DNA from 3 places in the Streptomyces sp. NPDC050548 genome. Region 2 is predicted to be linked to each of the others. Evidence: riboswitches for the same ligand, from Rfam matches in the RefSeq annotation. Region 2 holds a riboswitch; each other region holds the start of a gene.
The links. A riboswitch is a leader RNA that binds a small molecule or an ion and turns the genes downstream of it on or off. The one in region 2 is predicted to bind cyclic di-AMP.
Positions count from the first base shown of each region.

Region 1: linked by a shared signal. The riboswitch ahead of ACIBJH_RS31385 (peptidoglycan DD-metalloendopeptidase family protein) and the one ahead of ACIBJH_RS37950 (M23 family metallopeptidase) in region 2 are both predicted to bind cyclic di-AMP.
Region 3: linked by a shared signal. The riboswitch ahead of ACIBJH_RS27510 (NlpC/P60 family protein) and the one ahead of ACIBJH_RS37950 (M23 family metallopeptidase) in region 2 are both predicted to bind cyclic di-AMP.

Region 1 is NZ_JBITGV010000013.1:63,397-73,708, forward strand. Features, by position in the region: gene ACIBJH_RS31355 (ATP-binding protein) at 1-680, opposite strand, end outside; gene ACIBJH_RS31360 (hypothetical protein) at 1,229-1,615, shown strand; gene ACIBJH_RS31365 (MBL fold metallo-hydrolase) at 1,680-2,900, opposite strand; gene ACIBJH_RS31370 (Glu/Leu/Phe/Val dehydrogenase dimerization domain-containing protein) at 3,110-4,288, shown strand; gene ACIBJH_RS31375 (TetR/AcrR family transcriptional regulator) at 4,333-4,947, shown strand; gene ACIBJH_RS31380 (SGNH/GDSL hydrolase family protein) at 5,205-5,990, opposite strand; gene ACIBJH_RS31385 (peptidoglycan DD-metalloendopeptidase family protein) at 6,180-7,091, opposite strand; cyclic di-AMP (ydaO/yuaA leader) riboswitch at 7,096-7,258, opposite strand; gene ACIBJH_RS31390 (alpha-galactosidase) at 7,560-9,632, opposite strand; gene ACIBJH_RS31395 (AfsR/SARP family transcriptional regulator) at 9,754-10,312, opposite strand, start outside.
Region 2 is NZ_JBITGV010000018.1:77,094-87,405, reverse strand. Features, by position in the region: gene ACIBJH_RS37960 (M16 family metallopeptidase) at 1-921, shown strand, start outside; gene ACIBJH_RS37955 (M16 family metallopeptidase) at 918-2,306, shown strand; cyclic di-AMP (ydaO/yuaA leader) riboswitch at 2,509-2,672, shown strand; gene ACIBJH_RS37950 (M23 family metallopeptidase) at 2,686-3,441, shown strand; gene ACIBJH_RS37945 (GntR family transcriptional regulator) at 3,629-4,324, shown strand; gene ACIBJH_RS37940 (HPr family phosphocarrier protein) at 4,486-4,767, opposite strand; gene ACIBJH_RS37935 (GNAT family N-acetyltransferase) at 4,955-7,762, shown strand; gene ACIBJH_RS37930 (DUF5998 family protein) at 7,882-8,469, shown strand; gene ACIBJH_RS37925 (alkaline phosphatase family protein) at 8,469-9,713, shown strand; gene ACIBJH_RS37920 (thymidine kinase) at 9,766-10,312, shown strand, end outside.
Region 3 is NZ_JBITGV010000010.1:253,754-264,065, forward strand. Features, by position in the region: gene gndA (NADP-dependent phosphogluconate dehydrogenase) at 1-1,130, opposite strand, end outside; gene ACIBJH_RS27500 (endonuclease/exonuclease/phosphatase family protein) at 1,308-2,168, shown strand; gene ACIBJH_RS27505 (hypothetical protein) at 2,170-2,634, opposite strand; gene ACIBJH_RS27510 (NlpC/P60 family protein) at 2,819-4,660, opposite strand; cyclic di-AMP (ydaO/yuaA leader) riboswitch at 4,669-4,842, opposite strand; gene ACIBJH_RS27515 (DUF1996 domain-containing protein) at 5,176-7,263, shown strand; gene ACIBJH_RS27520 (glyceraldehyde-3-phosphate dehydrogenase) at 7,348-8,793, opposite strand; gene ACIBJH_RS27525 (SCO5918 family protein) at 8,941-9,255, opposite strand; gene ACIBJH_RS27530 (DEAD/DEAH box helicase) at 9,318-10,312, opposite strand, start outside.

The DNA of each region.
Region 1 (10,312 bases), on a different contig from region 2:
GCGAGGTGGTCGACGTGGAAGAGGCCCTTGAGCAGGTCGGGGTCCTCGATCTCGTTCTCCAGCTCGTCGAGGATGGAGATCTCCCGGTGCACGAGGGACTGCAGGCGCCGGGCGAGGTTGACGAAGACCTCGACCTTCTGTTCGCTGCCGGCCTGGCTGGAGAGCTGGGAGGCGGACACGACGGCGGTGACGGCGCCGTCGTGGGCGCGTGCCAGGTCGGCGGCGAGCAGGTCGAAGTCGTCGGCGTCCCCCGGCGGCCGGCCGCGCGGCTTGCGCTGGGGCGGGCCCTCGCCGCGGCGCAGCGCCTCGACCAGGTCGCGCAGATCGGCCTCGCCGCGCGCGCTGTCGCGGCGCAGGGCGCCGACGCGGTCGCTGACGGAACCGGCCGCGCGGCCCGCGGCCACGGCGGCGATCAGGATGCCCGCGCAGGTCACCGCGGTGGCTCCGGCGAGGACGCCCCAGAGGGTGAGGCTGGTCCGTGCTCCGGTGGAGCGGACGGTGAACAGGACGGCCGCGCTGGCGCTCAGCGCGACCGCGACGGGCGGGAGCACGGCGAGGCGCAGGAGCTGGGACCGTATGTGCGTCTCGGGCAGCGCTGGCACGGGTCGGGCGGCCGGTCGCCCGTGCCGGCCGCCCTCACGGCGGTCTGCGCGTGCGGCCGGTGCACGGAGTTGAGACATCGGCGTCCTCGTACTGGTGCGTCGGACCTGTTTGCTCGCGCGGGGTGCGCGATTCGGGCATACGCCATCGCGGTGCCGGTCGGGAGAGCCGAAAAAATCGGCCCCGCGTCGCCCGGCGGACACTCACAGTAGTCGTCAACGCATCAGGTGCGGTGGGCAGTTGACAAAGTCCCCCGGAGAGCGTCCCGCTCTGGTATGAGGCTTCGCACGACAGACCGATAACTCCGACGGCCGCATGCCGAAGAAGGACAAAGAACCGATCGCCCCTGATCGGAACCGGTCACGAACGGGCGCCGGGGGCCGGGGAGTTCGGTGCCGCCCGGCTCCGCCGTCCGACCGCTCCGGGCCCGGCGGCCGGGCCGGCCGAGCGATTTCAGGCGATCCGTCCCATCGTCCGCCGCGGCCCCGGCACATCACAGGCAGTGTCCGCCGGAGGGCGTCCGCTGAGCATGCGGAACCGATCCTGTCCGGGCGTTGTCCGGGCAGTAGTGGCGTCTCTTCTGTTTCTGATCCTGGTTCTCTCGCCGTTCGTGACACCGTTCGTGTGCGTGGCCGCGGCCGCGGGACTCGCCTGGCGGGCCTGCCATCGGCTGCCGGTCAGCGGGTGGCGGCGGCTGCCGAGCGTCGGGACCTGCGCGCTGGTGGCGGTGCTGGCCGGCTCGGCGGCGCTCGGCGCGTACACGTGGGGCGCCATGTCGGGGTTCTACATCCTGGACCCGGGCCAGATGTGTGCGGCGATGGGTGCGGCGGGCGACCACGTCGTGACACGGATGACGCTGCCGGTCAGTTCGCAGTGCGTCACGTCGGGCGGCGTGGGCACCGAACTGGTGCCGGGCTGGGTGAACCCGGTGGTCTTCCTGGGACTCTCCCTGCTGGTGCTCGCGTTCACGACGGGGACCTACGCGGGGGTACGGCGGCTCCGCGCCCTGCAGTGAGACATCCCCCTCGACGACGCGGCGCACCCGACCGCCGACGCCGTCGAAGGGACTGTCGCCCGTGTCAGCGTTCGCTCGCCAGGTCGAGTTCCGCCTGGGGCTCCGCCGCCTTCGACTCCGGCTCGGACCCCGCTCCCGACCCCACCGGCTCGGCCCCCCGCCAGGGACGCGCGAGCGTGCCCCCGAAGGGCCCCCACCAACGGTCCGTCGTCAGTTCGGCACCCGGTTCGAACGGCTCGCCCGGCCTCGGTGTCGCCACCGCCTGGCCCGCCGCTTCCGCCGCGTCCGCGGTCCACTCGCCGGGCTCGGCCCACGCGTGCAGCGCCAGATTGAACGTGGCCCAGTGGATGGGCAGCAGCACCCCGTGCGCCTGCCCGCCCTGGAGGTCGAGGTGGGCGCGCATGCCCTCCTCGGGTGTCATGTGGATGTCGGGCCAGAACTCGCTGTAGGCGCCGATCTGGATCATCGTGGCGTCGAACGGGCCGTGCGCCGCGCCGATGTCCTTGAAGCCCTCGAAGTAACCGGTGTCGCCGCTGTGGTAGATCCGGTGCTCGTCACCGGCGACGACCCAGGAGGCCCAGAGGGTGTGCTGGGTGTTGCGCAGGCCCCGGCCGCAGAAGTGGCGGGCCGGTGTCGCGGTGAGGGTGAGGCCGCCGACCTTGGTCTCCTCGTTCCAGTCCAGCTCGCGCAGCCGGTCCGGGGAGACACCCCAGTGCTCCAGGTGGGCGCCGACACCGAGCGGCACGGCGAACAGGGTGTCCGTGTCGGCCAGTGCCTTGATCGAGGGCATGTCCAGGTGGTCGTAGTGGTCGTGCGAGATGACCACGACGTCGACGGGACCGAGGGCGGCCAGTGGCAGGGGCACCGGGTGCAGCCGCTTGGGGCCGGCGAACGGGAACGGGGAGCAGCGTTCGCCCCAGACCGGGTCGAAGAGGACCCGGTGGCCGTCGATCTCCGCGAGCACGCTGGAGTGGCCCATCCAGGTCAGGCGCAGCCCGGTGGCTGCGGGCCCGGCCAGGTCGGCGAGGGTGGTGGCGTGCACCGGCAGCGTGCCGTCGGGGGCACGGCGGACGCGCGCCTCCTTGTCCAGGTAGGCCTTGCCCATCTCGCGCATCGTGCCGCCGGACGGGCGGACGTTCGTGTTGCCCCCGGGGTTCTGGAAGACCCCGTCCTTGAAGTGGGGCGATCTGCGGATGCGCGCCAGGCGCTCGCCGCTCGGGTCCGCGCCGAAGGCCGCGGGCTGCAGCGCGCGGAGCCCGGAGCTCAGGGTACGGATTCCGGTCACGGTGCCTCCAGGTGGAGTCGGTCAGGCTTTCCATTATGGTCGACCCCTGTGACAACGCCGGTGCATCGGCTTCGCGGGGCCGTCATTCCAAGGAAAGACCAAAGTTCCGCGCCCGGGGTTGACACCGCGTCGCTGAATTCGATCTTCCGTTGACAGGGCACGGCCCCACTTCCGATACTGACTCGCCGTTCAGTACCCGAGGAGTCCGTATGACCGCCCCCTTGATGTCGCTCACCTGGACCGACCACGTCACCGGCCGCCGGGGCTTCCTGGTCGTCGACCGGCTGGTGCGCGGGGTGTCCAGCGGCGGGCTGCGGATGCGGCCGGGCTGCACCCTCGACGAGGTGGCCGGACTCGCCCGCGGCATGACCATGAAGGAGGCGCTGCACTACGACCCGGCGGGCCGGTACATCCCGCTGGGCGGCGCGAAGGGCGGCATCGACTGCGATCCCCAGGACCCGGTGTCGTACGGCCTCCTCGTGCGCTATCTGCGGGCCATGCGGCCGTACGTCGAGAGTTTCTGGACGACGGGTGAGGACCTCGGGCTCAGCCAGGACCTGGTGGACCGGGCCGCCGCGGAGGCCGGGCTCGTGTCGTCGATCCAGGCCGTGTATCCGCTGCTCGACGACGAGGCCGCGGCGCGGCGGCGGCTCGCGGACGCGTTCGCGGTCGAGGTGGACGGGATCGGTCTCGACGAGCTGGTCGGCGGCTGCGGGGTCGCCGAGTCGGTGCTCGCGGCGCTGGACCGGGCGGGCGTGCCGTACGCGGGGACGCGGGTCGCCGTGCAGGGTCTGGGGACCATGGGTGGGGCCACGGCACGGTTCCTCACGCGCGCGGGGCTGACTGTGGTGGCCGTCGCCGACGTCAAGGGGACGATCGTGAACCCGGCCGGGCTCGACGTGGACGCGCTGCTCGCGGCGCGGGACGCGTACGGCACCGTGGACCGGTCCGTGCTGCGCCCCGGCGACCGCGAACTCCCGGACGGGGACTGGCTGTCCGTCGAGGCGGAGGTGCTGGTTCCGGCGGCGGTGTCGTACGCCGTCGACACCACGAACCAAGCAGCTGTCACCGCGCGCTGGATCGTCGAGGCGGCCAACATGCCGGTGCTGCCGGAGGCGGAGGAGCTGCTCTCCGCGCGCGGGGTCGTCGTACTGCCGGACGTGGTCGTGAACTCGGGGACGAACGCCTGGTGGTGGTGGACCCTGTTCGGCGACATCGGCGCGGACGCGGACGAGGCGTTCGCGCACACCCGGCGTTCGATGCGCGCCCTGATCGAGCTGATGCTGGCCCGCGCGGAGGCCGACGGGACGACACCGCGCGCCGCCGCGCACGCCATCGTCGCCGACCGGCTGCCGGTCATCGCCGAGCGGTTCGGCTGGTACCGGTGAGGCACGGGGCAACGCGTTCGCGGGCCACGGAATAGGGTGGCCGCGTGGCGAGAGTGCGGTTGAGTGTGGCGGAGCGGCGTGCGGAGTTGCTGCGGGCCGCCGTGGAGCAGATCGAGGCGCGGGGTGTGGCGGCGGTCAGGATCGCCGACGTGGCCTCGGCGCTCGGGGTGAGCAACGCGCTGGTGCTCTATCACTTCTCGACCAAGGAGAAGCTGGTCGCCGCCGCGTTCACGTTCGCCGCCGAGGACGATCTCGCACATCTGCGCAAGCTTCTCGGCCGCCGTACGACCGCGCTGCGCCGGCTGCGGGCGGCGGTGCGCTGGTACGCGCCGACCGGGCAGGCCAAGGGCTGGCGGCTGTGGATCGAGGGCTGGGCGGCGGCGCTGCGCGAACCCGCGCTGCTGGAGGTGACGCGCGATCTCGACCGGCAGTGGAAGCGGGCGCTCGCGGAGGTCGTCGCCGAGGGAGTGATCGCGGGCGAGTTCCACTGCGCGGACCCGAACGCGGCGGCCCTGCGCCTGACGGCCCTCCTGGACGGCCTGGCCGTACAGATGACGGCTTACGGGGGCGCGGTGTCGCGGACGCGGGCCCTGGAGTGGGTCGACGAGGCACTCGCGCAGGAACTCGGCCTGGAACGGGCGGCGTTGACGACGCCCTGACCCGCCCCTCCGTGGACGGCGGCCCGTGGATCGGTGCGGCCACGCGCGCGCGGACGCACCGATCCACGGCACCTGGGCGCCCTGCGTGTCGGCCGCGGCCACGCGCGGACGCACCACCCCGGCCGAAGGAACGCGCGCCGTCACGTGCGGCCACACGCGTGCGGACGCACCGCGGTCGTCGTCGCCGCGCTCGGTCTCACGACACGTGCGGCCACACGCGCTCGAACGCGCCGGCGCCCCGCGAGCCCTACGCCCCGTCAAGCCACCCAGTCGATCCGCATCTTGATGTCGTCGGGCGACAGCGCGCCCTTGGCCTCCACATGGTCGCCGGAGGACTCGCCGCGCAGTCGGCGGCCGATCCACGGCACCAGGTACTCGCGCGCCCAGTGCACGTCGTCGCGGCGAATGTCGAGCGTGCCGCGCGGCGGAAGCGGCGGCCAGGGCTGGTCGGGGTCGGCCGGGACCTCGACACCGAGGACCTGACCGGCGCGGAGCGCCACGCGCGTGTGGCCCTCGGGAGAGAGGTGGAGCCGGTCGCCGTCCCAGGCCCGCCGGTCCTGGACCGTCTTGAGGGACCACAGGTCGAGCACCGGGCAGCCGTAGCGGTCGGCGATGGCCCGCACATGTCCGTTGTAGGTGGCGATCTTGCCGCGCAGATGCTTGAGCACCGGCACACCGCGGGTGTCGAAGCCGGTCGTCACCAGGACGGTGCCGACGGCGGAGGTGAGGTCGGCGACCGCGCGTTCGAAGCGCTCGGCGACCTCGTCGGGGTCGGTGCCGGGCCGGATGATGTCGTTGCCGCCCGCGCAGAAGGAGACCAGGTCCGGGCCGATCTCCTTGGCCCGGGTGAGCTGGTCGGCCACGATCTGGTCGAGCAGTTTCCCGCGCACGGCGAGGTTGGTGTACTCGAAGTCGCCCTCGGGCCGCCGGTCCGCGAGCAGTACCGCGAACCGGTCGGCCCAGCCGACCATCGCCCCGTCGGGCCCGGGGTCGCCGACGCCCTCGGTGAAGCTGTCCCCCACCGCCACGTACGACCCGATCACTGATCTGTTGTCACTCTTCGAATCGTTAGCCACAGCAACCATAATTCACCTTGGACTGTGACCTACGCGATCGTATTTTGGGGTTGACGAGCGGTGAGATAAGCCACTTGTAAAGGGTTGTCCAAAGTCGGAATAAGCCCCTGGCCAGGGGCGTTGACCCCGGGAACTGCCCTGCGCCGGGCCCCGACGTCAGCCGACGGTGACGCCGTGCGAGCGGAGGTAGGCGACCGGGTCCACGTCCGAGCCGTAGTACGGAGTGGTCCGGATCTCGAAGTGCAGGTGCGGGCCGGTGACGTTGCCGGTCGCGCCGGAGAGGCCGATCTGCTGGCCCTCGGTGACGGTCTGGCCGGCCGAGACGGACAGCTGCGACATGTGGGCGTACTGCGAGTACTCGCCGTCCGCGTGCCGGATGACGACCTCGTTGCCGTAGGCGCCGTCGTAGGCCGCCGAGACGACCGTGCCCGCGGCGACCGCCTTGACGGTGGTGCCGGTCGGGACGACGAAGTCGACGCCCGTGTGATAGCCGCTGGACCACATGCTGCCCGCGACGTGGTAGCCGGTGCCGATGGTGCCGCCGGTCACGGGGAGGGTGTATCCGCTGGAGGTGCTGGTGGTGTCGGCGCTCTGGGTGGCGGTCGACTTCTTCGACGACGAGGAGGAGGACGACGACGAGGACGAACCGGCCGACGATCCGGACGACTTGGTCGTGCTCGTCGTGGCCTTCTTGCCGAGGGAGAGCTTGAGGCCCGGGTGGATCAGCGACGGGTCGGCGCCGATGGCCTCGCGGTTGTCCTGGTAGATCTTCTTCCAGCCGCCGGTGACGTCCTGGTCCTCGGCGATCTTCGCGAGCCAGTCGCCCGCCTTCACCGAATACGTCTTCACGCCTTCGGTCTTCGCGGTCGCCGCCTTCTCCGTCACCGTTTTCTCGGCGACCGGAACCGACTGAACGGCCTTTTCCGGAGCGGAAGTCGAAGGGGCGGCATGGGCGCCGGTGGCCCCCATGAGCGGAAGGGCGAGCGCGGCGCCGCCGGTTCCGGCTGCGGCTATCGAGCGGCTGAGGCGCTGGGACTTGGGGCGGCGGTGCTTACCCTTCGCGGGCATGACGAATTCCTCTCCGGCGCCTGCGGGGTGAGCTGTCGGGTGCGGGCTGGAGATGCCCGGCCGCGCGCTGGTCGCGGCTTTACCCCAAGCCCGTTCCGGAGACCGGAACAGGCGTCCTACCTGTGGGTCCCCCGCTCCTGCCGCATACGGGTGGGTGTGTGCGGAGTCCGGTCGGCGGCAGGATTGGGCGTCCGTCCGGATTGGTGGCGAACGTAAGCGAGGAAGACGCAAAGGGACAAGCAGGAGGTTCCACGGTTTTGGGTTTCTTGTGACTTCCTGTGGGAATTCACAGTCACCCTCCGTGAATTCCCACAGAACTTCCCCCTCAATTACCCTGGAAAAGCACGTCAATTACGTGAACATGACCAGCGACGTACGGTCACGGGTATGACGCTGCTCACGTACAAACTCTCAGGTTCCCTTATTCCAGAGCGAGTTGTAACGAAGGCTGCAATTCGGGCAGAAGGCTCAGATGCGACGCAGCCGGAGAACCGTCGCATCGAGGTCACCGCGCAACCCTGTCCGCAGCCCGTGGTGCAACAGGACGGCACCCCGGTGGACTTCACCCGTTTCGAGGCATTCGTACGACGCCGTCGGGTCGAGCCCGCGCAGCCGGAGCGCCGGTACCGGCTCGCCGTAGTGCTGCGCCTGGAGCAGGGCGAGGACGACGCTCTCGTCGCCGCGCGTGTACTGCACGGCGCTCAGTCCGCCGGTCGGCGGGCGCAGCCGGTGGAGGTCGCCGCGCTGCACGAGCGGCCGAATCTCCTTGTAGAGGGCGATCCACTCGCGGGCCTCGGCGAGTTCCTCCTCGGTCCACTCGGAGAGGTCGCCGCCCACGCCGAGCACCCCGGCCATGGCGCTCACGAACCGGAAGCGCAGGCTGCTCACCCGGTCGTTGAGCTGGGTGTTGGGGCTGTCGGTGACCCAGGCGGCCATCACGCGCGCGGGGTGGATCTGGCTGAAGCCATGCTGGATGGCGAGCCGGTCGAGCGGGTCGGTGTTGTCCGAGGTCCACACCTGGTCGGTACGGCTGAGGATGCCGAGGTCGATCCGGCCGCCGCCGCCCGAGCAGGACTCGAAGGCCACACCGGGGTGGGCCTCCCGCAGCCGGTCCAACAGGGCGTACAGGGCGCGCACATGGTCGACCCAGAGGCGCTGCGGATAGGCGTCGCCGGGCCAGCCCGCGTCGGTGAAGCAGCGGTTGAAGTCCCACTTCACATAGTCGATGGGGGCGCTGGAGAGGAGCCCGTCGAGCTGCTCCCAGAGATACTCCTGGACGTCCTCGCGGGCGAGGTTGAGGACGAGCTGATTGCGGAACTCCGTCCGCTTTCGTCCCTCTTGGTACTGCACCCAGTCCGGGTGGGCGCGGTACAGGTCGCTGTCCGGGTTGATCATCTCGGGCTCGACCCAGATGCCGAACTGCATGCCCAGGGAGTGGACGCGGTCCGCAAGAGGCTTGAGGCCGGCGGGGAAGCGGTCCGGGTTGGGGGTCCAGTCGCCGAGTCCGGCGCGGTCGCTGGTGCGGGCGCCGAACCAGCCGTCGTCGACCACGAACAGCTCGACGCCGGCCGCCGCGGCGCGCTGCGCGAGCACCTCCTGCTGCTCCTCGGAGATGTCGAACTGCGTGGCCTCCCAGGAGTTGTAGAGCACCGGGCGGTCCTTGTCCGCGTCCGGGACGACGTACGTCCGCTGGTAGGCGTGCCAGGTGCGGCTGGCGCCGCCGAAGCCGGCGTCGCTCCACAGGGCCGCGAAGAGGGGTGTCGTGAAGGACTCCCCGGGCGCGAGGCTCAGCAGCCCCGACTCGTCGTACCCGGCGCCGCCGGTGATCTGCACGCGCGCGTCCGGGAGTTGGGCCACGGCGATCCGCCAGGACCCCGACCAGCCGAGGGCGCAGCCGTAGACCTCGCCGCGTTCCTCGGTCGCGTCGGTGTCGAGCGCGACCCAGGGGAGGTACTGGTGTCCGGTGTGGCCGCGGCGGCTGCCGATGACCTTCTCACCGTAGGTGAGGGGGGAGCGCACCAGCCGTGACTCGGCGGCCCAGCGTCCGTGCACGTGCGACAGCTGCCACTCCTCGCGGTCGGGCAGGGTCCAGGTCGCGGAGTCGGCGCGCAGCAGCTCCAGCGGCTCGGTCCCCTCGTTGTCGAGGACGGTCCAGCGTTCCACGACGTCGCCGCGCGTGCGGTAGTGCAGGGTGATCGTCAGTCCGGCGTCGCGGAAGCGGAGCCGCAACTCGTCGCCGTCGGTGTCGTAGCGGTCGAAGGTCCACTCGGTGCCGCGCCGCTCGGCCGTGCGCACCGACAGGGCGGGGCGGACGAAGCGGGGGCCGCCCTCGACCGGGTACTCCTCGTGTCCGTCGAGCGGGGACTCGAAGGAGGAGCCGCCGGGGAGCGGGCGGGCGGCGAGTTCCTCGGCGTCGGCGAGCGCGATACGGGGACCCCAGTGGAGATGGAGCAGTTCGTCGCGCTCGGTGAGATGGACGGCGTAACTGCTCGTGGGTCCGGACAGCACCCACGTACGGCCGTTCTCGGCGGTCTCCAGCATCAAGTCCCTCACAGATTCGAACAAGTCCACTCAAGCGCCAACATCATCAATGGTGCGGGACCTGCGAGGCAACGCCTGTGGAGAACTCATAACCTGTGGAAACCCGTGTCACGCGTCCGGGTCAGCGATGCCGGCCCGGTCCGGTCAGCACTCCGCTGAAGCCGGCCAGCACGGAGGGGTTGTCGACGAGCCAGGCCCGTACCCGGTCCGCCCCGTGCCCGTCGGCCGGACCGGACCGGAAACAGGTGTCCAGGGTGTCGAGGAGGGCGCCGACCGCGCGGCGGGCCAGTGGTTCGCGCACCCGGTCGTGGGCCTTGGCGGCGCGGTCCCTCCACATCCGGGTCTCGTCGGCCGCCGAGGGGGTCGGCGGGCCGAACGCCGCGACGACCGTCAGACCGAGGGCGGACATCGCCCTGCGATCGAGCGGTGCCGTGGAGCTGTCCCACACTCCGGCGAAGATCGTCCGGGCCTCCGGGAAGCGGTCCCCGTGGAAGGCGAGCGCTCCGCGCAGGATGGCCGCGGCGGCGCGGACGTCGTCCGCGCCCAGTTCGTCGGCGAGCCGCGCCACCTCCGCGAGCCGGTGTTCGGCCGTCGCGATCGCGCCCTCCCCGATGTCCAGGCACACGATCCGCAGCGCGGTGTAGGCGTAGAGGGCGCGCGCGCCGATGGAGCGCAGGACG
Region 2 (10,312 bases):
AACGTGCCCTACGGGACGGCGTTCGAGAAGCTGACCGCCCTCGCCTACCCGGAGGGCCACCCCTACCACCACACGCCCATCGGCTCGATGGCGGACCTGGACGCGGCCACCCTGGAGGACGCCCGCGCGTTCTTCCGCACCTACTACGCGCCCAACAACGCGGTGCTGTCCGTGGTCGGCGACATCGACCCCGAGCAGACGCTCGCCTGGATCGAGAAGTACTTCGGGTCCATCGCGGCGCACGACGGCAAGCCCGAGCCCCGGGACGGCGCACTGCCCGACACGATGGGCGGCGAACTGCGCGAGATCATCGAGGAGGAGGTCCCGGCGCGCGCCCTGATGTGCGCCTACCGGCTCCCGGAGGACGGCACGCGCGCGTCCGACGCGGCCGACCTGGCCCTCACCATCCTCGGCGGCGGCGAGTCCTCGCTCCTCTACAACCGCCTCGTACGACGCGACCGTACGGCCGTCGCGGCCGGTTTCGGGCTGCTTCGGCTGGCCGGAGCGCCCTCCCTGGGGTGGCTGGACGTCAAGACGTCCGGGGACGTCGAGGTGCCCGTCATCGAGGCCGCCATCGACGAGGAGCTCGCCCGGTTCGCCGCGGAGGGCCCCACGGCCGAGGAAATGGAGCGCGCCCAGGCCCAGTTGGAGCGCGAGTGGCTGGACCGGCTGGGCACGGTCGCGGGCCGCGCGGACGAACTGTGCCGCTACGCCGTCCTGTTCGGCGACCCACAGCTCGCCCTGACCGCCGTACAGCGCGTCCTGGACGTGACGGCGGAGGAGGTCCAGGGGGTCGCCAAGGCGCGACTGCGGCCCGACAACCGCGCGGTGCTCGTCTACGAGCCGATCGCGGACGATGACGCCGAGGACGACGAAGCAGCGGCCGAGGCCGGCGACGAGAACGAGGAGGCGGCCAAGTGACCGAGCTCGCCACGATGGAATTCCACCCGCAGCCCCAGGCGGGCGAGGCCAGGCCGTGGGCCTTCCCGGCGCCCGAGCGCGGGACGCTCGGCAACGGCCTGACCGTTCTGCGCTGTCACCGACCCGGCCAGCAGGTCGTCGCCGTCGAGGTGCTCCTCGACGCGCCCCTGGAGGCCGAACCGGCCGGCCTGGACGGGGTCGCCACGATCACCGCGCGCGCCTTCTCCGAGGGCACCGACAAGCACTCCGCCGAGGAGTTCGCCGCCGAGCTGGAGCGCTCCGGCGCCACCCTCGACGCGCACGCCGACCACCCGGGCATCCGGCTGAGCCTGGAGGTCCCGGCCTCGCGCCTGGCCAAGGGCCTCGGCCTGCTGTCGGACGCCCTCAGGGCACCCGCCTTCGCGGACAGCGAGGTCGAGCGGCTGGTCCGCAACCGCCTCGACGAGATCCCGCACGAGACGGCCAACCCGTCCCGCCGCGCGGCCAAGGAGCTCTCCAAGGAGCTGTTCCCGGCGAGTTCGCGCATGTCGCGCCCGCGCCAGGGCACCGAGGAGACCGTCCAGAAGATCGACTCCGGGGCCGTACGCGCCTTCTACGACCGGCACGTCCGCCCCGCGACCGCCACCGTCGTGGTCGTCGGCGACCTCACCGGCATCGACCTGGACACGCTGCTCGCCGACACCCTGGGCTCGTGGACGGGCTCCACCGCCCAGCCGCGCCCCGTGCCGCCGGTGACCGCCGACGACACCGGGCGGGTCGTGATCGTGCACCGGCCCGGCGCCGTCCAGACGCAGCTGCTCATCGGCCGCGTCGGAGCCGACCGGCACGACCGCGTGTGGCCGGCCCAGGTGCTCGGCACGTACTGCCTCGGCGGCACCCTCACCTCCCGCCTGGACCGCGTCCTGCGCGAGGAGAAGGGCTACACCTACGGTGTGCGGGCCTTCGGCCAGGTGCTGCGTTCGGCACCCGACGGCACGGGCGTCTCGATGCTCGCCATCAGCGGCTCCGTGGACACCCCCAACACGGGCCCCGCACTTGACGACCTGTGGACGGTGCTCCGCAAGCTCGCCGAGGGCGGACTCACCGACGCCGAGCGCGACATCGCCGTGCAGAACCTCGTCGGCGTGGCGCCGCTCAAGTACGAGACCGCGGCGGCCGTGACGAGCACGCTGGCCGACCAGGTCGAGCAGCACCTGCCCGACGACTACCAGGCGACCCTGTACCGGCAGCTCGCCGCGACCGGCACCGTGGAGGCCACCGCGGCGGTCGTCAACGCCTTCCCGGTGGACCGTCTGGTGACGGTCCTCGTGGGCGACGCGGAGCAGATCAAGGAGCCCGTCGAGGCCCTCGGCATCGGCGAAGTGACCGTCGTTCCGGCGGAGTAGACGCAACAGCGGCACGCGCGCGTGGGGGAGCCCTGGTGACGGAAGCGCCACCAGGGCTCCCTATTGTCCGAATTGGGGGAGAGGTTGCCTGTCTGCCCTGTGGCGTGCGCTACAAAAACCGTGATCCGTTTGGGGATTGAAAGTGGCCCCCCTTAGCGTCGGTCCGGCTGTCCGTCAGGCACCGCGCCGCACTCGCGGCACCGGACAGTCATCGCCGAGTCCCCGTACGGCGCGAGCCAGGGGAGCCGGGGACCCACATGAGTCCCTGGGGTGAATCGGACGCCCGCGCGCGTGGCGGGGGAGTCCGTAGGAGACCTTCCTGCTCCGAACCCGTCAGCTAACCCGGTAGGCGAGAAGGAAGGAAAGGACCAGCCACTTCATGGCGTTCACCCGCGCCACCGGGAAGCACCGTCGCCCGAGCCGGACCCACCGCACCACCGTTCGCGCCGTCAGCGTCGCCGCGTTCGCCACCACCGGAGTCGTCGGCACCCTGGCGAGCGCCCCCGCGTTCGCCGCCGAGCCCGCTCCCGAGCAGACCGGCCTCACGCCCGTCGTCGCCATCGGCGACTCCGTGGCCGAGAAGATCGACGCCCAGGCCGTCGCCCAGCGGCAGGCCGCCGCAGAGACGCTCGCCGAGGAGACTGCCCGCGCCAAGGCCGCCGCCCAGGCCGAGGCGGCCCGTGAGGCCCAGGCGCGCGCCGCCCGCGAGGCCGAGCGCAAGAGGCTCAACACCTTCGTCGCGCCGGTCGCCAACTCCTATGTGTCCACCGGCTACAAGACCGGCGGCTCCCTGTGGTCCTCCGGCGCCCACACGGGCATCGACTTCCACGCCTCGACCGGCACCAGCGTCCACGCGGTGGGCTCCGGCACCGTCGTCGAGGCCGGCTGGGGCGGCTCGTACGGCAACGAGGTCGTGATCAAGATGGCTGACGGCATGTACACCATGTACGGCCACCTGTCGTCCATCGGTGTCTCGGTCGGCCAGAAGGTCACCCCGGGCCAGCAGATCGGCCTCTCCGGGGCGACCGGCAACGTCACCGGACCACACCTCCACTTCGAGGCCCGTACGACCGCCGAGTACGGCTCCGACGTCGACCCCGTCGCCTACCTCCGCAAGCACGGCGTCAACGTCTGACGACGCACCGCCGCACTTCCCGGAGCCCCGGCCCGCCGGCCGGGGCTTTCGGCGTTTCCGGACCCCTCCTGTCCAAAAAATATCCATGGATTCCGGTCCGCCATCGGAAATTCCCGCTGATTGCAATAGAGTCACGGAACACACGTCAATCGTCGACGTTTCACGGGGATTAAGGCGGAGGTCGGACATGCGTATTCCGGCGCACTCGGTATGCACGGCGATCCGGGACGACATCGTCGCCGGTGTCTACGAGCGCGGCGGCCGGCTCACGGAGGAACTCCTCGCGCGCCGGTACGGCGTCTCGCGCGTGCCCGTGCGGGAGGCCCTGCGCACGCTGGAGGCGGAGGGGTTCGTGGTGACCCGGCGGCACGCGGGCGCGTGCGTCGCGGAGCCGACCGAGCAGGAGGCCGCCGACCTGCTGGAGATGCGGATGCTGCTGGAGCCGCTCGGCGCCTCGCGGGCCGCCCAGCGGCGCACCGAGGCCCACCTCAAGGTGCTGCGCGGCCTCGTCAGGCTGGGCCAGGAGCGCGCCAGGAGGGGCAACAGCGAGGATCTGCGCTCCCTGGGCAGCTGGTTCCACGAGACGCTGGCCCAGGCCTCCGGAAGCCCCGCGCTGACCTCGATGCTGACCCAGCTGCGGCACAAGATCGCCTGGATGTACGCGGTGGAGGCACCGGCCAACCCCGTGGAGTCCTGGGCGGAGCACGGGGCCATCGTGGACGCGGTGGCGCGCGGCGACGCCGAGCGCGCGCGGGCGATCACGGCCCTGCACACCGAGCGCGCGGGCAGCGCGCACCGGCTGCGCTTTCCCGGCGGCGCGAACGGCACGGACCGTGTGAGGACTTCGCAACCTCCCGTAAACATGACGGGTCTCCGGCATTAACACGGGCACCGTATACAAAGAAGAGGTAATTCGCGGGGGATTATTTCTGCTGCCCGCAAATGGAATTGCGAAGGGCTCGCCCGGTAATTCGGGCGAGCCCTTCGAGGTTGCGGCACATCGGTTTTGCGGCGAAATCACCGCAACCATCAATTGTGGGTTGTTCAGACGGTCTCGGGGAGTTCCTCAAGACCCTCCGCGACCAGCTTCGCCAGCCGGTCGAGGGCCGCGTCCGCGCCCTCGGCGTCCGACGCGAGGACGATCTCCTCGCCGCCCTGGGCACCCAGGCCCAGGACCGCGAGCATGGAGGCCGCGTTGACGGGGTTGCCGTCGGCCTTGGCGATCGTCACGGGGATACCTGCGGCCGTGGTGGCCCGGACGAAGATGGAGGCGGGGCGGGCGTGAAGGCCCTCCGCCCAGCCGACGTTGACGCGGCGCTCAGCCATGTGATGCTGCCCTTCAGAGTCTCAGGGTTGTCTAGACCAGTTTCCCACACGTGAAGCGAGCCCGGAGCGGCCCCGTGGACCGTCCGGAGAAGGGTGTCGGACCGCGGCCTCGGCCCCACTTCCCTCGCTGCATTCACCCACAGACTGCCTCGCGCCGTTGTCAGATGCGAGCCGTACGCTGGGCCCCATGCAGCAGACCTCGTCGGACCGGCACGAGTACCCCGCCCACTGGGAAGCCGACGTCGTGCTGCGCGACGGCGGTACCGCGCGCGTCAGGCCCATCACCGTCGACGACGCCGATCGCCTGGTCAGCTTCTACGAGCAGGTCTCCGACGAGTCGAAGTACTACCGCTTCTTCGCGCCGTACCCTCGCCTGTCCGCCAAGGATGTCCACCGCTTCACGCACCACGACTTTGTGGACCGGGTGGGACTCGCGGCCACCGTCGGCGGCGAGTTCATCGCCACCGTACGCTATGACCGCATTAGTGCCGACGGGCGTCCCGCGTCCGCCCCGGCCGACGAGGCCGAGGTCGCCTTCCTGGTGCAGGACGCGCACCAGGGGAGGGGTGTCGCCTCCGCCCTCCTGGAGCACATCGCGGCCGTCGCCCGCGAGCGCGGCATCCGCCGTTTCGCCGCCGAGGTGCTGCCCGCCAACAACAAGATGATCAAGGTGTTCACGGACGCCGGCTACACCCAGAAGCGCAGCTTCGAGGACGGCGTCGTACGCCTGGAGTTTGATCTCGAACCCACCGACAGGTCCCTCGCCGTGCAGCGCGCGCGGGAACAGCGCGCCGAAGCACGGTCCGTACGACGGCTGCTGGTGCCCGGCTCGGTCGCCGTCGTCGGCGTCGGCCGCACCCCCGGAGGGGTGGGCCGCAGCGTTCTCGACAACATCAGGGACGCCGGTTTCACCGGTGACCTGTACGCCGTGAACAAGGCCTTCCCCGAAGGGCAGAAGGAACTCGACGGGGTACCGGCCCACCGTTCGGTGCGCGACATCGAAGGCCACGTGGACCTCGCGGTCGTCGCCGTCCCCGTCGAACACGTCCCCCAGGTCGTCACCGAATGCGGCGAACACGGGGTCCAGGGGCTCGTCGTGGTCACCGCCGGTTACGCCGAAAGCGGCCCCGAGGGACGCGAACGCCAGCGCGAACTCGTCCGGCACGCGCGCACGTACGGCATGCGGATCATCGGGCCGAACGCCTTCGGGGTCATCAACACCGCCGCCGACGTACGGCTGAACGCGTCCCTCGCCCCCGAGATGCCCCGCCCCGGACGCATCGGACTGTTCGCCCAGTCCGGTGCCATCGGCATCGCCCTCCTCTCCCGTCTGCACCGACGCGGCGGCGGCGTCACCGGAGTCACCGGCGTCTCCACCTTCGTGTCGTCCGGCAACCGCGCGGACGTGTCCGGAAACGACGTCCTCCAGTACTGGTACGACGATCCCGACACCGACGTCGCCCTCATGTACCTGGAGTCCATCGGCAACCCCCGCAAGTTCACCCGCCTCGCCCGGCGCACCGCGGCGGCGAAGCCCCTGGTCGTGGTCCAGGGCGCCGGATCCGCGCCCCAGGGGCACGCCGTACGCGCGACACGCCTCCCGCACGCGACGGTGTCCGCGCTGCTGCGACAGGCCGGCGTGATCCGCGTCGAGACGATCACCGAACTCGTCGACACCGGGCTGCTGCTCGCCCGCCAGCCGCTGCCCGGCGGGGCACGGGTGGCGATCCTCGGGAACTCCGAGTCGCTGGGACTCCTGACGTACGACGCGTGCCTCTCCGAGGGGCTGCGCCCGCTCGCCCCGCTGGATCTGACCACGGCGGCCACGGCGACGGACTTCCACCGGGCCCTGTCGGAGGCGCTGGCCGACAAGGCGTGCGACGCGGTCGTGGTCACCGCGATACCGGCGGTGGGGGAGGGTCCCGCGGAGGACGCGGCGCTGGCCGAGGCCCTGCGGTCGGCGGCGGAGACCGTCCCCGGGAAGCCCGTGCTGGTGGTGCACGTGGAGCTAGGAGGGCTCGCGGCGGCGCTGTCGGCGGCGACCAGTACGGCACCGCGGGCCGTTTCGAGGCGGGAGGACTCCCAGCGCTCCGAGGACCGACCGCCCAGCGCGGTGCAGGCCCCCGAAGGGGTCGGCCTCATCCCCGCCTACCCCGCCGCCGAACGCGCGGTCCGCGCCCTCGCCGAAGCCGTGAAGTACGCCCAGTGGCGGCGCGAGTCCGTCGACCCCGGCCGGGTGCCCGAGTACGAGGACATCGACGAGAAGGGGGCCGCCGGGCTGATCGGCGGGCTCCTCGCGCGCGGGCAGGGCCTCACGCTCGGCGTCGACGAGACCTGCGAACTGCTCGGGATGTACGGCGTCGACGTGCACCGCGCGCTGCCCGCGCCCACCCCCGATGCCGCCGCCGAGGCCGCCCGCACCCTCGGCTACCCGGTCGCCCTCAAGGCCACCGCCCCGCACCTGCGACACCGCGCGGACCTGGGCGGCGTACGCCTGGATCTCGCGGACGAGGACCAACTGCGGCGGGCGTACGCCGAGTTGGGTGAGCTGTTCGGCAGGCCGGAGGAGCTGCGGCCCGTGGTGCAGCGGATGGCACCGCGCGGGGTCGACACGGTCGTACGGGCCGTCATCGATCCGGCGGCGGGCGCCGTGCTGTCGTTCGGGCTCGCCGGAGCCGCCTCGCAGCTGCTCGGGGACACCGCGCACCGGCTGATTCCGGTCACGGACCGGGAGGCCGGTTCGCTGATCCGGTCGATCCGGACTGCACCCCTCCTCTTCGGCTGGCGCGGCTCGACGCCCGTCGACACGCCTGCCCTGGAGGAACTGCTGCTGCGGGTGTCGCGACTGGTCGACGACCACCCCGAGGTGGTCGCGGTGACCCTGGAGCCGGTCGTCGTCGCCGCGCACGGCCTGAGCGTGCTCGGCGCCTCCGTCCGCCTGGCCCCGCCGCCGGTCCGCGACGACCTCGGCCCGAGGACGCTTCCCACGTACTGACGGACCTTCCCGCGCGCGGACGACCGCTTCCAGGTACTGATCCCGTGTACTGAGACGGCTGTGACAAGACCGTGCTCGGCGGTGCCTCGCAGTCAGTGGGCCACCGTAGGATGGACGTCATGGCCAAGACCAGTACGACGACCCAGGGGCTGCGTGCGGCGATCGAGCGCAGCGGCTACTACCCGGCCCTCGTGGCCGAGGCGGTGGAGGCCGCCGTGGGCGGCGAGCCGATCCGGTCGTTCCTGGTCCACCAGGAGACCACGTTCGACCAGAACGAGGTGCGCCGGCATGTGACCGTGCTCGTCCTCACCGGCAACCGCTTCATCGTCAGCCACACCGACGAGCAGGCCGCCGACACCACCTCCCCGACGCCGTACGCCACGACGTCCACGGAGTCCGTGAAGATCGGCCGGATCTCGTCGGTGGTGCTCAGCCGCGTGGTCGCCAACCCGGAGTCGTACAAGCCGGGCACACCGCCCCGTGAGGTCGTGCTGACCATCGGCTGGGGTGCCGTCTCCCGGATCGACCTGGAGCCGGCCGCCTGCGGCGACCCCAACTGCGAGGCCGACCACGGCTACACGGGCAACTCGACGGCGGACGACCTGAGCCTGCGCGTCAGCGAGGCCGGGGACGGCCCGGAGACGGTCCAGCAGACCCTCGCCTTCGCGCAGGCGCTCTCCGAGGCGACCGCGGACGTACCCCGCTGATGTCCCACCCGTCTCCCCCCGCCGCCCATGATCGAGGGCGCTCCGCGCCCACCCCTCCTGATTCCGCAACCTGGGACCACCCCGAACCCCTCGCCGTCGCCTCCGCGCCCGTCCCCGAGTACGGCTCCGGCTCGCTCGCGGACCTGCTGCCCACGCTGGCCGCCGGCATGGGCGTACCAGGTACGACCGCGGCGATCCCGGAGCTGACCGCGGCCGACCGCAACTGCGTCTTCCTGGTCGACGGCCTCGGCTGGGAGCAGATCAAGGACCACGCCGACGAGGCGCCGTACCTGCACGCGCTCCTCGGCAGCTCGCGCGGCGGCACAGGACGCCCGCTCACCGCCGGCTACCCGGCGACCACCGCGACCTCGCTGGCCTCCGTAGGCACCGGCCTGCCGCCCGGCGTGCACGGCCTGCCCGGCTACACCGTGCGCAACCCGGACACCGGTGCGCTGATGAACCAGCTGCGCTGGCAGCCGTGGACCGAGCCGAAGTCCTGGCAGCCGTACCCCACGATCTTCCAACTCGCCCAGGACGCGGGTGTGCACGCCGCCCAGGTGTCGTCCCCCACCTTCCAGAACACCCCGCTGACGAAGGTCGCGCTCAGTGGCGGAACGTTCCACGGGCGGCTCACCGGTGAGGAGCGCATGGACCTCGCGGCCGAGCAACTGGCCGCCGGGGACCGCTCCTTGGTCTACACGTACTACGCCGAACTCGACGGCGCGGGCCACCGCTACGGCGTCGCCTCCGACACCTGGCGCGGCCAACTCATGTACGTCGACCGGCTCGTCCAGCGCCTCGCCGAGCAACTGCCGCCGCGCAGCGCGCTGTACGTCACCGCCGACCACGGCATGATCGACGTGCCCTTCGACGAGGAGCACCGCATCGACTTCGACGCGGACTGGGAGTTGCGCGCCGGGGTCGCCCTGCTCGGCGGCGAGGGCCGCGCACGCCACGTCTACGCGGTGCGGGGCGCCGAGAACGACGTACTGACCTGCTGGCGCGAGGTGCTCGGCGAACAGTTCTGGGTGGCGTCGAGGGACGAGGCGATCATGGCGGGCTGGTTCGGCCCGACGGTCGACGAGCGTGTCCACCACCGCCTCGGCGACGTGATCGTGGCGGCCCGGGACGACGTCCTGGTCATCGCGTCCGAGCGGGAGCCGAAGGAGTCGGCGATGGTCGGCAACCACGGTTCCATGACCCCTGCCGAACAGCTGGTTCCCCTGCTCGAAGTACGCTCCTGAAGTCCCTCCGTCCTCCCCTTCCTCCGTTTCGCCGAAAGGTGCTCAACTTCCCATGCCCGAGCTGGTGTTCTTCTCCGGAACGATGGACTGCGGGAAGTCGACCCTGGCGCTCCAGATCGAGCACAACCGCTCGGCGCGCGGCCTGGCAGGGGTGATCTTCACGCGGGACGACCGCGCGGGGGAGGGAAAGCTTTCTTCTCGCCTCGGGCTGGTCACCGACGCGGTGGAGGTCGAGGACGAGCAGGACCTGTACGCGTATCTCGTCGACCACCTCTCCCAGGGCGGTCGCGCGGACTACGTCATCGCCGACGAGGCACAGTTCCTGGCGCCCGTGCAGATCGACCAACTCGCGCGCGTGGTCGACGATCTGGGCCTCGACGTCTACGCCTTCGGCATCACGACCGACTTCCGCTCCAAGCTCTTTCCCGGCTCCCAGCGCCTGGTGGAACTCGCCGACCGCGTCGAGGTCCTCCAGGTGGAGGCCCTCTGCTGGTGCGGCGCCCGCGCCACCCACAACGCCCGCACGATAGGCGGCGAGATGGTCGTCGAGGGCGCCCAGGTCGTCGTCGGCGACGTCAACCAGGCGGAGGCGATCGGCT
Region 3 (10,312 bases), on a different contig from region 2:
CAGCCGCCGCGCCAGATCCCGGCGACCGCGGCGAGGTCGATCGACCAGTCGTACTCGGTGGCCGCGTCCTGGATCATCTTCCAGCCCTGGTCGTAGGCGATCACCTTCGAGGCGTACAGCGCCTGTTCCACCTGGGCGGTGAAGCGGTCGGCCTCGGTGCGGCTGAGCGGGGGAGTGGTGCCGCCGGGCAGCCCGCGGTAGGCGGCGCGCAGGTCCGCCTGGCTGGAGGAGGCGCGGGCGAAGGTGGCCTGGGCGATCGCGGTGACCGGCGAACCCAGCTCCAGCGCGGTCTGCACGGTCCAGCGCCCGGTGCCCTTCTGGCCCGCCGCGTCCTTGACGATGTCGACGAACGCCCCGCCGGTCTCCGCGTCCGTGTGCGCGAGGACCTCGGCGGTGATCTCGATGAGGTAGGAGCCGAGCCGTCCCTCGTTCCAGCGGCGGAAGATGTCCGCGATCTCGGCGGGGGTGTAGCCGCCGACCTGGCGCAGCAGGTCGTAGGCCTCGGCGATGAGCTGCATGTCGGCGTACTCGATGCCGTTGTGCACCATCTTCACGAAGTGCCCGGCGCCGTCCGTGCCGATGTGCGTGGAACAGGGCTCCCCGTCGACCTTCGCGCTGACCGACTCGAACATCGGGCCCAGCACGGCGTACGACTCCGCAGAGCCGCCGGGCATGATCGACGGCCCGTTCAGCGCGCCCTCCTCGCCGCCGGAGACCCCGGCGCCGACGAAGTGCAGTCCCTGTTCGCGCAGGGCGGCCTCACGGCGGCGGGTGTCGGCGAAGTGCGCGTTGCCGCCGTCGATGATCATGTCGCCGGGCTCCATCAGCGCGGCGAACTCGTCGATCACGGCGTCGGTGGCCGGACCGGCCTGCACCATGATCATCAGGCGGCGGGGGCGTTCGAGAGCGGCCACGAACTCCTGTGCCGTCTCGGCCGGGACGAAGGCACCCTCGTCGCCGTACTCCTTCATCAACTCGTGGGTGCGGTGCGGCGACCGGTTGTGGACGGCGACCGTGTAGCCGTTGCGGGCGAAGTTGCGGGCCAGATTGCGGCCCATCACACCCAGGCCGGTGACGCCGATCTGCGCGGTGGCGTCGGCGGCTGGGCTGTTCGGTGCGGATGCGTTCATGGGGTGCCTGTTCTCCGAATTGGTGACGTGGCGGGTCGGCGCGGGGCGCCCATGACCGCTGGTACGTGCGCGATCGCGGATTGACTCGAAATTCCGCGTGATTGGGAGCGATCTTGCCGACCGCCGCACGGCGCGTTCCGCCGGATGCGAAGATCGCTCCCCTGGAAGGGAGCGGCCATGGGTGACATACGGGTGCGGTGCGCGACGTTCAACGTGCTGCACGGCCAGCTGATCCGGCCGGACGGCCACCCGGCCGCCGGCCGCCCCGAGGACCCCTCGGCACCCCTCGCCGAAGCCGTCGCGTCCCTGGACGTCGACGTGCTGGCCCTCCAGGAGGTCGACCGCTTCCAGGAACGCTCCGGCCGCCTCGACCAGGCGGCGGTCGCCGCCGCGGCGCTGGGCGCCCGCGACTGGCGCTACGCGACGGCCCTGCACAGCCGTTTCGTACCGGACCGTGGCTGGGTCACCGACCCGTCCCAACCCGCGCTGCGCGTCCACGGCCCCGCAGCCCTTGAGCCCGAACTCCCTTCCCAGGGCGTCGCGTTGCTGTCCCGGCTGCCGGTCCGCGAATGGCGGTCCCTACGGCTGTCCCCGGGCCCGCTGGCCGTGCCGTTGCGCGTCGCCGGGCGGGCCGCTCCGGTACTGGCCCGGGATCAGCCACGGGCCGCGCTGGCCGCCGTACTGGAAGGCCCGCAGGGGCCGTTCACCGCCGTGGCCGTGCATCTCTCGTTCGTGCCGGGCTGGAACATCGGCCAACTCCGCACCGTGCGCCGCTGGATCGCGGAGCTGCCCCAACCCCGGGTGCTGATGGGCGACTTCAACCTCTTCGGCGCTCTTCCCCGGATCACTCTGAACGCGACCGCGCCGCGTGGCTGGCGGAGTGCGGCCCGGCGGGCGACCTTCCCCTCGCACCGGCCGCTCGTCCAGCTCGACCACATCATGACGACGGGGCTCGCCGCGGACGCCGTGGGGGCGGTGGGCGCGCCGAGGGTGGAGATCTCCGATCACCGGCCGCTGGTGGTGGAGCTCTCGCTGTGAGTCAGTTCCACAGGGGGTAGGTCACGGTGTGCTGGAACTTGTCCGGCCGCGCTCCGGGGTACGTCAGGGTGATCTCGCCGTACTGCCGCAGCTGCGGATGCCGCTTCCAGGTCTGTGCGGAGTCGAGCCGCACGGTCACCGGGAAGGAGTGGAACTTGCCCGCCGCGCAATAGGGTTTGCAGTCGTTCACCCAGTTGACGCCCGTGGCCGTCGCGGAGTTGGCGTTCCAGGCGGTCCAACGCAGCGACGCCAGGCGGCTGTTGCCGTCGCCGCAGGCGAGCATGAAGTCGGCGGGACGCACCTCGGGATGCCAGAGGCAGTCGACCAGCACGGGGACCGCGGGCTGCCGCTGGGCGACCGGTTGCGCGTGCACCGTCGCCGGGGCCGCGGACGAGGTGCCCACGGCCGGCGCCAGCAGAGCGGCCGCACAGACCGTGACGACTCCGACCATGGTGTGTTTGTACATGTCCGCTCCCGGCCGCCCGTTCGTACCCGTCACTCCGCACCCGCACCGGCGGTGGACCCGCCTGCAGGGACACGGTCGTCGTCCGTCTCTCGTTCGACGCTACGACCGTGTCCTGGGTTCCACCACTCGTACAGAGCAACGACGCGGCCCGCCGGGAGTAGCGGGACGCATGTGACCCATTGGCTCAGGCGGGTCGTACGGCGCCCCGGATGGCGGCGGAACCGGCGTAGAAGATCGACTCCTCGCGTATCGGCGTGCCGGGGCTCGGCGCGTGGATCATCAGGCCGTTGCCGGTGTAGAGGCCGACGTGGTCGATGCTGTCGTAGAAGAAGATCAGGTCGCCGGCGCGGATGTCCGTGAGCGGGACGAGGGCGCCCGCGCCGGACTGTTCCTGGGCGGTGCGGGGGAGCAGGACTCCCGCCGCCTTCCAGGCGGCCTGGGTGAGGCTGGAGCAGTCGTACGCGTCCGGTCCCGCAGCGCCCCACAGGCAGGGCCTGCCGATCTGTGCGCGGGCGAAGGCGAGCGCGGTGGCGGTCTTGCTCTGGGCGCCGGCGTCCGGTGTGGTCGCGGTGGGCACGACTGCGGTGGGCGCGGGGCTCATGGCCGGGGCCGGAGGGAGCGGGACTTCGGGGGCCATGGCCGGAGGGGCGGGGGGCGCGGGCGCGACGGACGGGGCCGCGGCGAAGGAGACCTCGGGGGCGGGGGCGGCCGGCTGCCACTCCTGCTGCGGCGGGCGCCAGGACGGTTCCGGTGCGGGCTGCCAGTCGGGCCGGGCCGCGGGCTGCTGGGGGATGAGAGGTATTTGCCCGGTGGACCAAGCTGGTTGCTCGGCTACTGCGGGCATCTGTCCGGTGGACCAAGCTGGTTGCTCGGCTACTGCGGGCATCTGTCCGGTGGACCAAGCCGGTTGCTCGGTCACCGCGGGCATCTGGCCCGTGGACCACGTCTGTTGCTCGGTCACTGCCGGGAACTGGCCGGTGGACCACGGCTGTTGTTGGGTCACCGCGGGCATCTGCCCTGTCGCCCAGGTCTGTTGCTCGGTCACCATGGGCATCTGCCCGGTGGACCATGTGGTCTCCGGGGCGGACCAGGCCGTCTCCGGGGGTGGCCAGGTGGCGCCCGTCGGCGCGGTCTCGGTGCGCGGTGCGCCGATGGACGGGAGCAGGTCCAGGCTCGCGGTGAGCGGGTCGAAGGCCGGTGCCGGGGCGGTCGCGAACTGCTGCGGTGCCATGACGCGCGCGGGCGGCACGTCGACAGCGGGGGCGGGCGGTACCGGCGGCAGGTCGAGAATGGTCGCCGGAGGCATCTGCGACATCTGGGCCTGTGCCATCTGTGCGATCTGCGCGATCTGAGACATCTGCGGCACCTGAGACATCTGCGGCACCTGAGATATCTGCGGCACCTGAGATATCTGCGGCACCTGAGACATCTGCGCCTGAGGTGCCTGCGTCTGTGACATCTGCGGCATCTGTGCCATCACAGGAGACTGCTGTGTCTGCTGTGTCTGCTGTGTCTCCTGTGCGGCGGGAGGCAGCGCGGCGATGGGTGCTGCGGTCAACTCCGCTGCGGGGCCCATGAGTTGCGGGGCGGTGGACTCCGGTGCGGCGGTGGTCCCCATGGTCAGTTCGGCCACGGCGCGGCCGGGCTGCGCTTCGAGTTCGCGGCCGGTGCTCTGGGGCTCGGGACGTCGCTCGGACCGCTCGGGGCGGGATTCGGCCGGGCGGGCCGGGGTCCTGCCGGGCGGCAGCATCGCCGGTACGGTCGGGCCCAGTTGGGTGCGGGCGCGGTCGAACAGCTGCCGGGTGACGGCTTCGACGGCGGGGTCGGAAGGACGTGACGCGCTGGAGCGGGACTCGACACGCTTGCGCGGTTTCCCGGACATCGCACGTGTGGCGTTGTAGGTTCCGGAGTCCGTCTCGGCCCGGTCGTAAAGAGAGTTGATCCGCCGCTGGACTTCGTCGCGGGTGGGTCGGTCGTCCACGGTGGGGCCACTGCCTCCGGTGCGCGTGCGTCGTTCTGCCGGCATGGCAGACGTGCTCCTTCCGCTTCGCGCCTACCGGGTTAGCTGTCGGGTTCGGGCGTCGATCACGGAAGGTTTGCCCTACGGTCCTTGCCCTGAAGGGCAGTTGGACCGATTCACCCCAAGTTCGGTTGGGTCCCCGGCTCCGGCTGTCGCGAGCGACACGCCGGACTCGGCGCAAGCCGTGCGGCCCGGCGCCGATCGCCGGAGTAGGTCGTACGGCCTGACGCCAACTTAGCCAACGTGTGTGCCTCGTGTGAAGGTTGAAGCGCGATATGTCCGATACGTATTTGTGACCTTTACCTCGCCCTGGTGTGTCGAGGGGTCAGGGGCCCGTCGGGGCGGGTGATCCATAAGAGGTCGCTATGAATTTCTGGGACGGTTGAACACACCGGGACCGGGCTCCGTATTGGGTCGGGGGATTTCCATGCCGGGACGAGCCGGGCCGACCGATACGTGTAGGAGCAACTTCCTTGGCACGCAACACGCGCAGACGCCCCACAGGCGCACGACGCGCGACGATGGCAGCAGTCGCCCTGATGCTGGGCGGCGGAGGACTGATGGCGGCGAACGTCTACGCGTCGGCGTCCGAAGGTGGTTGGGGCGGTGACTCCGCCCAACAAGGGTCTCCGGACGCGGCATCGCGAGGCGCGACGATCGACTGCCCGGACATCGGTACCCAGTTGACGACGGTGCCCGACGAGGCGAAGACCGACGTCGACAAGGAACTCGCGAATCTGGACCAGCAGATAACCGAGGCCTACCAGAAACTTCAGGACTCCAGGGAGTCCATCCGCCAGGACGCCTCCTTCGCCGACAACGCGATCATGAATCCGTTGAAGGAGAAGCGGGCCGCGACCATCGGGCGGATCGACGACGCGATCGCACGCGTCGGGGACCGACCGGAAGGACTCGACGCGCTCGCCGCCTGCACCCTGATCGCGCCCACGAACGAGAACGGCGACCAGGGCGACCAGGACGGCAACGGCGACGACCAGAGCGCCAGTGCCAGTGCCAGTGCCAGCACCGGAGACCAGGGCGGCCAGGGACAGCAGGGTCAGCAGGGCCAGCAGCAGTCCACCAACGGGCCCGTCGCCTCGGACTACGCGGACATCACCTCCGTACAGCCGAATGTGAACGCTCCGCAGGAGCAGGCCGATGCCTCCCGGGGCACGTTCGTCACCGCCTGCGGGGTGAACGAGAACGGCCTGTTCAACTCCGACAACGTGATCGTCGCGCCCGGTGTCACCAACGGCGCCCACCACTTCCACGACTACATCGGCAACCAGTCCAACAACGCCTTCGCCAGCGACCAGGACCTCGCGAACGCCGACACCAGCTGCGAGAACCCGGGCGACAAGTCCACCTACTACTGGCCCGTGCTGCGCCTGCAGAACGGCAAGCAGGAGCGGGACGCCGACAAGCCCGGCGGCGGCACCGAGGGCAATACCGGTGAGATCGTCACGGCCAAGCAGGTCACCCTGACCTTCGAGGGCAACCCGCAGAGCAAGGTCGTCGCGATGCCGCGCCTCCTGCGCATCATCACCGGCGACGCGAAGGCCTTCGTCAACGGCCCGGCCAACGCCAACGCCTCCTGGAGCTGTACCGGGTTCGAGGACCGGCAGCTCAAGGACAAGTACCCGCTGTGCCCGTCCGGAAGTGACGTCGTGCGCACCTTCAAGTTCCAGAGCTGCTGGGACGGCCGCAACATCGACAGCGCCAACCACCGCACCCATGTGGCCTTCGAGGCCGCCGACGGCGCCTGCCCGGCCGGCTTCAAGGCCATCCCGCAGCTGGTGCAGCGGATCGTCTACGCCGTCGACGCGCCGAGCCTCCAGGACGGCGGCAAGACGAGCCCGCTGTTCGCGGTGGACTCCTTCCCGGAGCAGCAGCACAAGCCCGTCACCGACCACGGCGACTTCATCAACGTCTTCTCCGAGAGCCTGATGAACGACATGGTCACCTGCATCAACAGCGGCGAGAAGTGCGGCGCCGGCACGGACAACGACCCCGGAACGGGCGGCGGTTCGGGCTCCGGCGGGGGCGACGGCTCGGGTACGGCCGGTGGCTCGGGTTCGGGTGACGGATCCGGTACGGGCGGCGGTTCGGGTGAGCCGCAAGAGTCTCCCACGGCCACTGAATCCGCTACGGCGACGCCCACCGAGACCGCGTCCGACGAGCCCGCCGGAAACGGTGGCAACGACGGGAACGGCGGAAACAACGGCGACAACGGAGGGACCGGCGGAAGCGACGACCAGCCCACCGCCGAGCCCGAGACCAGCGCGCCGGACACCCAGACCACCGACCCCGGAGATCTGACGACCGCCGTGTCCGTCCCCAAGGCCGACACGAAGACCGAAGGGTCCAAGTCGACGGAGACGCAGGGGAGTTCGGACGACCAGACCGGCGGTCAGGTCGGCAGCCCCGTGGCGACACCGCCCGCCTCGTCCTCGGGCGGGGAGAGCTACGCCGCCGTAGGCCCGAACCAGCCGCAGGCTCAGGGCGGCCTGGCGGAGACCGGCGCGAACCTGTGGCCGGCGGCAGCCGGAGCGCTGCTGCTCGTCGCCGGATTCGTCGTGCTGTACCGGGGCAAGCGCAGCACTCGCTGACACCCCGCTCGGCTGTGACCGACAACGGCCCGGCCGCCCTCACCTGGGCGGCCGGGCCGTCGTACGTTCAGCGTGTTCCGGCGGTCAGACGGCGGGTGCCGGGTACGTCGGGTACTCGACCCCGGAGACGTGCTGGACGACCCGGACGACCTGACAGGAGTAGCCGAACTCGTTGTCGTACCAGAGGTAGAGGATCGCGTTGTCGCCGTCGACCTTGGTGGCGCCCGCGTCGATGATCGATGCATGCCGGGAGCCCATGAAGTCGCTCGACACCGCGTCGGGGGCGGTGGTGAAGTCGATCTGCCGTTTCAGCGGGGACGTCAGCGAGACGTCGCGGAGGTGGTCGAGGACCTCGGCGCGGGTGGTCTCGCGGCCGAGCCGCAGGCTGAGGATCGCGATCGAGACGTCCGGCACCGGGACCCGGATCGAGCTGCCGGTGATGGGCGCCTTGAGGTCCGGCAGCGCCTTGGCGACCGCGGACGCGGCACCGGTCTCGGTGATCACCATGTTGAGCGGCGCCGAACGGCCGCGCCGGTCGGCCTTGTGGTAATTGTCCAGCAGGTTCTGGTCGTTGGTGAACGAGTGGACCGTCTCCACATGGCCGCGCAGCACACCGTACTCGTCGGCCATCGCCTTCAGCGGCGGCACGATCGCGTTGGTGGTGCAGGACGCGCAGGACAGGATCTGCTCGTCCGGCTTGATGGTGTCGTGGTTGACGCCGTGCACGATGTTGGGGACGTCGCCCTTGCCGGGCGCGGTCAGTACGACCTTGTCGATCCCGGGTCGCAGATGCTGCGAAAGTCCTTCCCGGTCACGCCACTTGCCCGTGTTGTCGATGAGGATGGCGTCCTTGATGCCGTACGCCGTGTAGTCGACCTCGGAGGGGTCGCCCGCGTAGATCACCTTGATCTCGTTGCCGTTGGCGATGATCGTGCTGGTCGCCTCGTCGACGGTGATCGTGCCCTGGAACTGGCCGTGGATCGAGTCGCGGCGCAGCAGCGAGGCGCGCTTCACGATGTCCTGGTCGCCGCCCTGGCGTACGACGATGGCGCGCAGCCGCAGTCCGTTGCCCGAGCCGGCCTTCTCGATGAGCAGGCGGGCGACCAGCCGGCCGATGCGGCCGAAACCGTAGAGGACGACGTCGCGGCCCTCGCGGAACGCGATCTTGTTGCCGCCGGTGGCACCGGCGACGGCTTCGGCGGTGAACTCCTCGGCGGTCAGGCCGCGTTCGTCGGTGCGGTGGGTCGCGGCGAGCATGCCGATGTCGATCTGGGAGGGGCCCAGGTCGAGCGTGGTGAGCGCGCGCAGGTACGGCAGGGTCTCGGTGACGGAGAGTTCCTCGCCGTCGATCTGGCGGGCGAACCGGTGGGTCTTGAGGATGCTGACCACCGACTTGTTGACCAGGGAGCGGCTGTGCAGCAGGACCGTGACGTCCTGCTCGCGGTGCAGCTTCCCGATCATCGGGATCATCGACTCCGCGATCTCCTCACGGTGCTTCCAGTTGGTGAACGAGTCCTCGTTGACAGACACAGGTTTCTCTTTCGAGCTAGGCGGCGCTCATATGCTAACCCGCTGTTCATCTGCTCGTTCCGAGGGGTCCCTCCTGGGCCGCCGAACGCCGTGAGGGCCCTGCCGACGCGCGTCGGCAGGGCCCTCACGGTGGTACTGGTGTCTCTCCTACGCGTCCTGGGGCGTGCCGCTGCCCAGCAGCGCCGACGCGTTCTCCATCGGAGTGAGGACGTGCACGGGTACCGCCTCCGGCAGGCCGTGGCAGGTGAAGCCGAGCCGGGTCATGGCCCGGATGACCTCGCCGCTGTTGAAGTCGCGCGGGTCCTGCCGGGTGATGACCTGCCCCACCTGCTTGACGGGGTAGCGGCGCCGCCCGATGGTCACGGACTCACCCGTGACCAGTTCGGGCTTGATGCCCTTCATCGTCTCCAGGACTCCCAGCTTGGTGAGATCGAAGGGATACCGGGCGATGACACAACGCATGTTGCCTCACAGAGAGAAGGGGAAACCGTCCGAACAGGCCCACAAAGAGGCCGAGTTGATCCTCAGGCCGCGGGGCCGAAGGACGACCGTCGCTGACCCCTGCCGCTTCCGCCGGAGCCACCGGTGCCGCCGCCACCGCGCCGGGCGGCGCCGCCGCCGGTCCGGCCCTCGCCGGCGGGACGGCCACGACGGCCGCGCGAGGACGAGGAGGAAGGGCTGCGCCGGGTGCGCTCGCGCTGCTCCACGACCGGAGCGGTGATGACGACCGGGACGCCGGAGGGGGCCTGAGCGCCGGTGATCCGGGTCAGCTCCTCCTCGCCCGACCGTACCGAGGTGACCTCGGCGGTCACGCCGGCCATGGTCATCAGGCGGGTGAAGTCACGGCGCTGGTCGGGGGTGACCAACGTGACGACACTGCCGGACTCGCCCGCACGGGCCGTACGGCCGCCGCGGTGCAGATAGTCCTTGGGGTCGGTGGGCGGGTCGACATTGACGACCAGGTCGAGGTTGTCGACGTGGATGCCGCGGGCCGCGACGTTGGTCGCCACCAGCGCCGTCACATGCCCGTCCTTGAACTGGGCGAGGGTGCGGGTGCGCTGCGGCTGGGACTTGCCGCCGTGCAGACCGGCCGCCCGGACGCCGTTGCTCAGCAGGTGCTTGACCAGCCGGTCCACCGCGTGCTTGGTGTCCAGGAACATGATGACCCGGCCGTCGCGCGCCGCGATCTCGGTGGTCGCCCGCTGCTTGTCCGTGCCGTGGACGTGCAGGACGTGGTGCTCCATCGTCGTGACCGCGCCGGCGGAGGGGTCGACGGAGTGGACGACGGGGTCGGTCAGGTAGCGGCGGACCAGGAGGTCCACGTTGCGGTCCAGGGTGGCCGAGAACAGCATCCGCTGGCCGCCCGTCTGCACCTGGTCCAGCAGACCGGTGACCTGGGGCATGAAGCCCATGTCGGCCATCTGGTCGGCCTCGTCGAGGACGGTGATGGTGACGTTGTCGAGGCGGCAGTCGCCGCGGTCGATCAGGTCCTTGAGGCGTCCCGGAGTCGCGACCACGA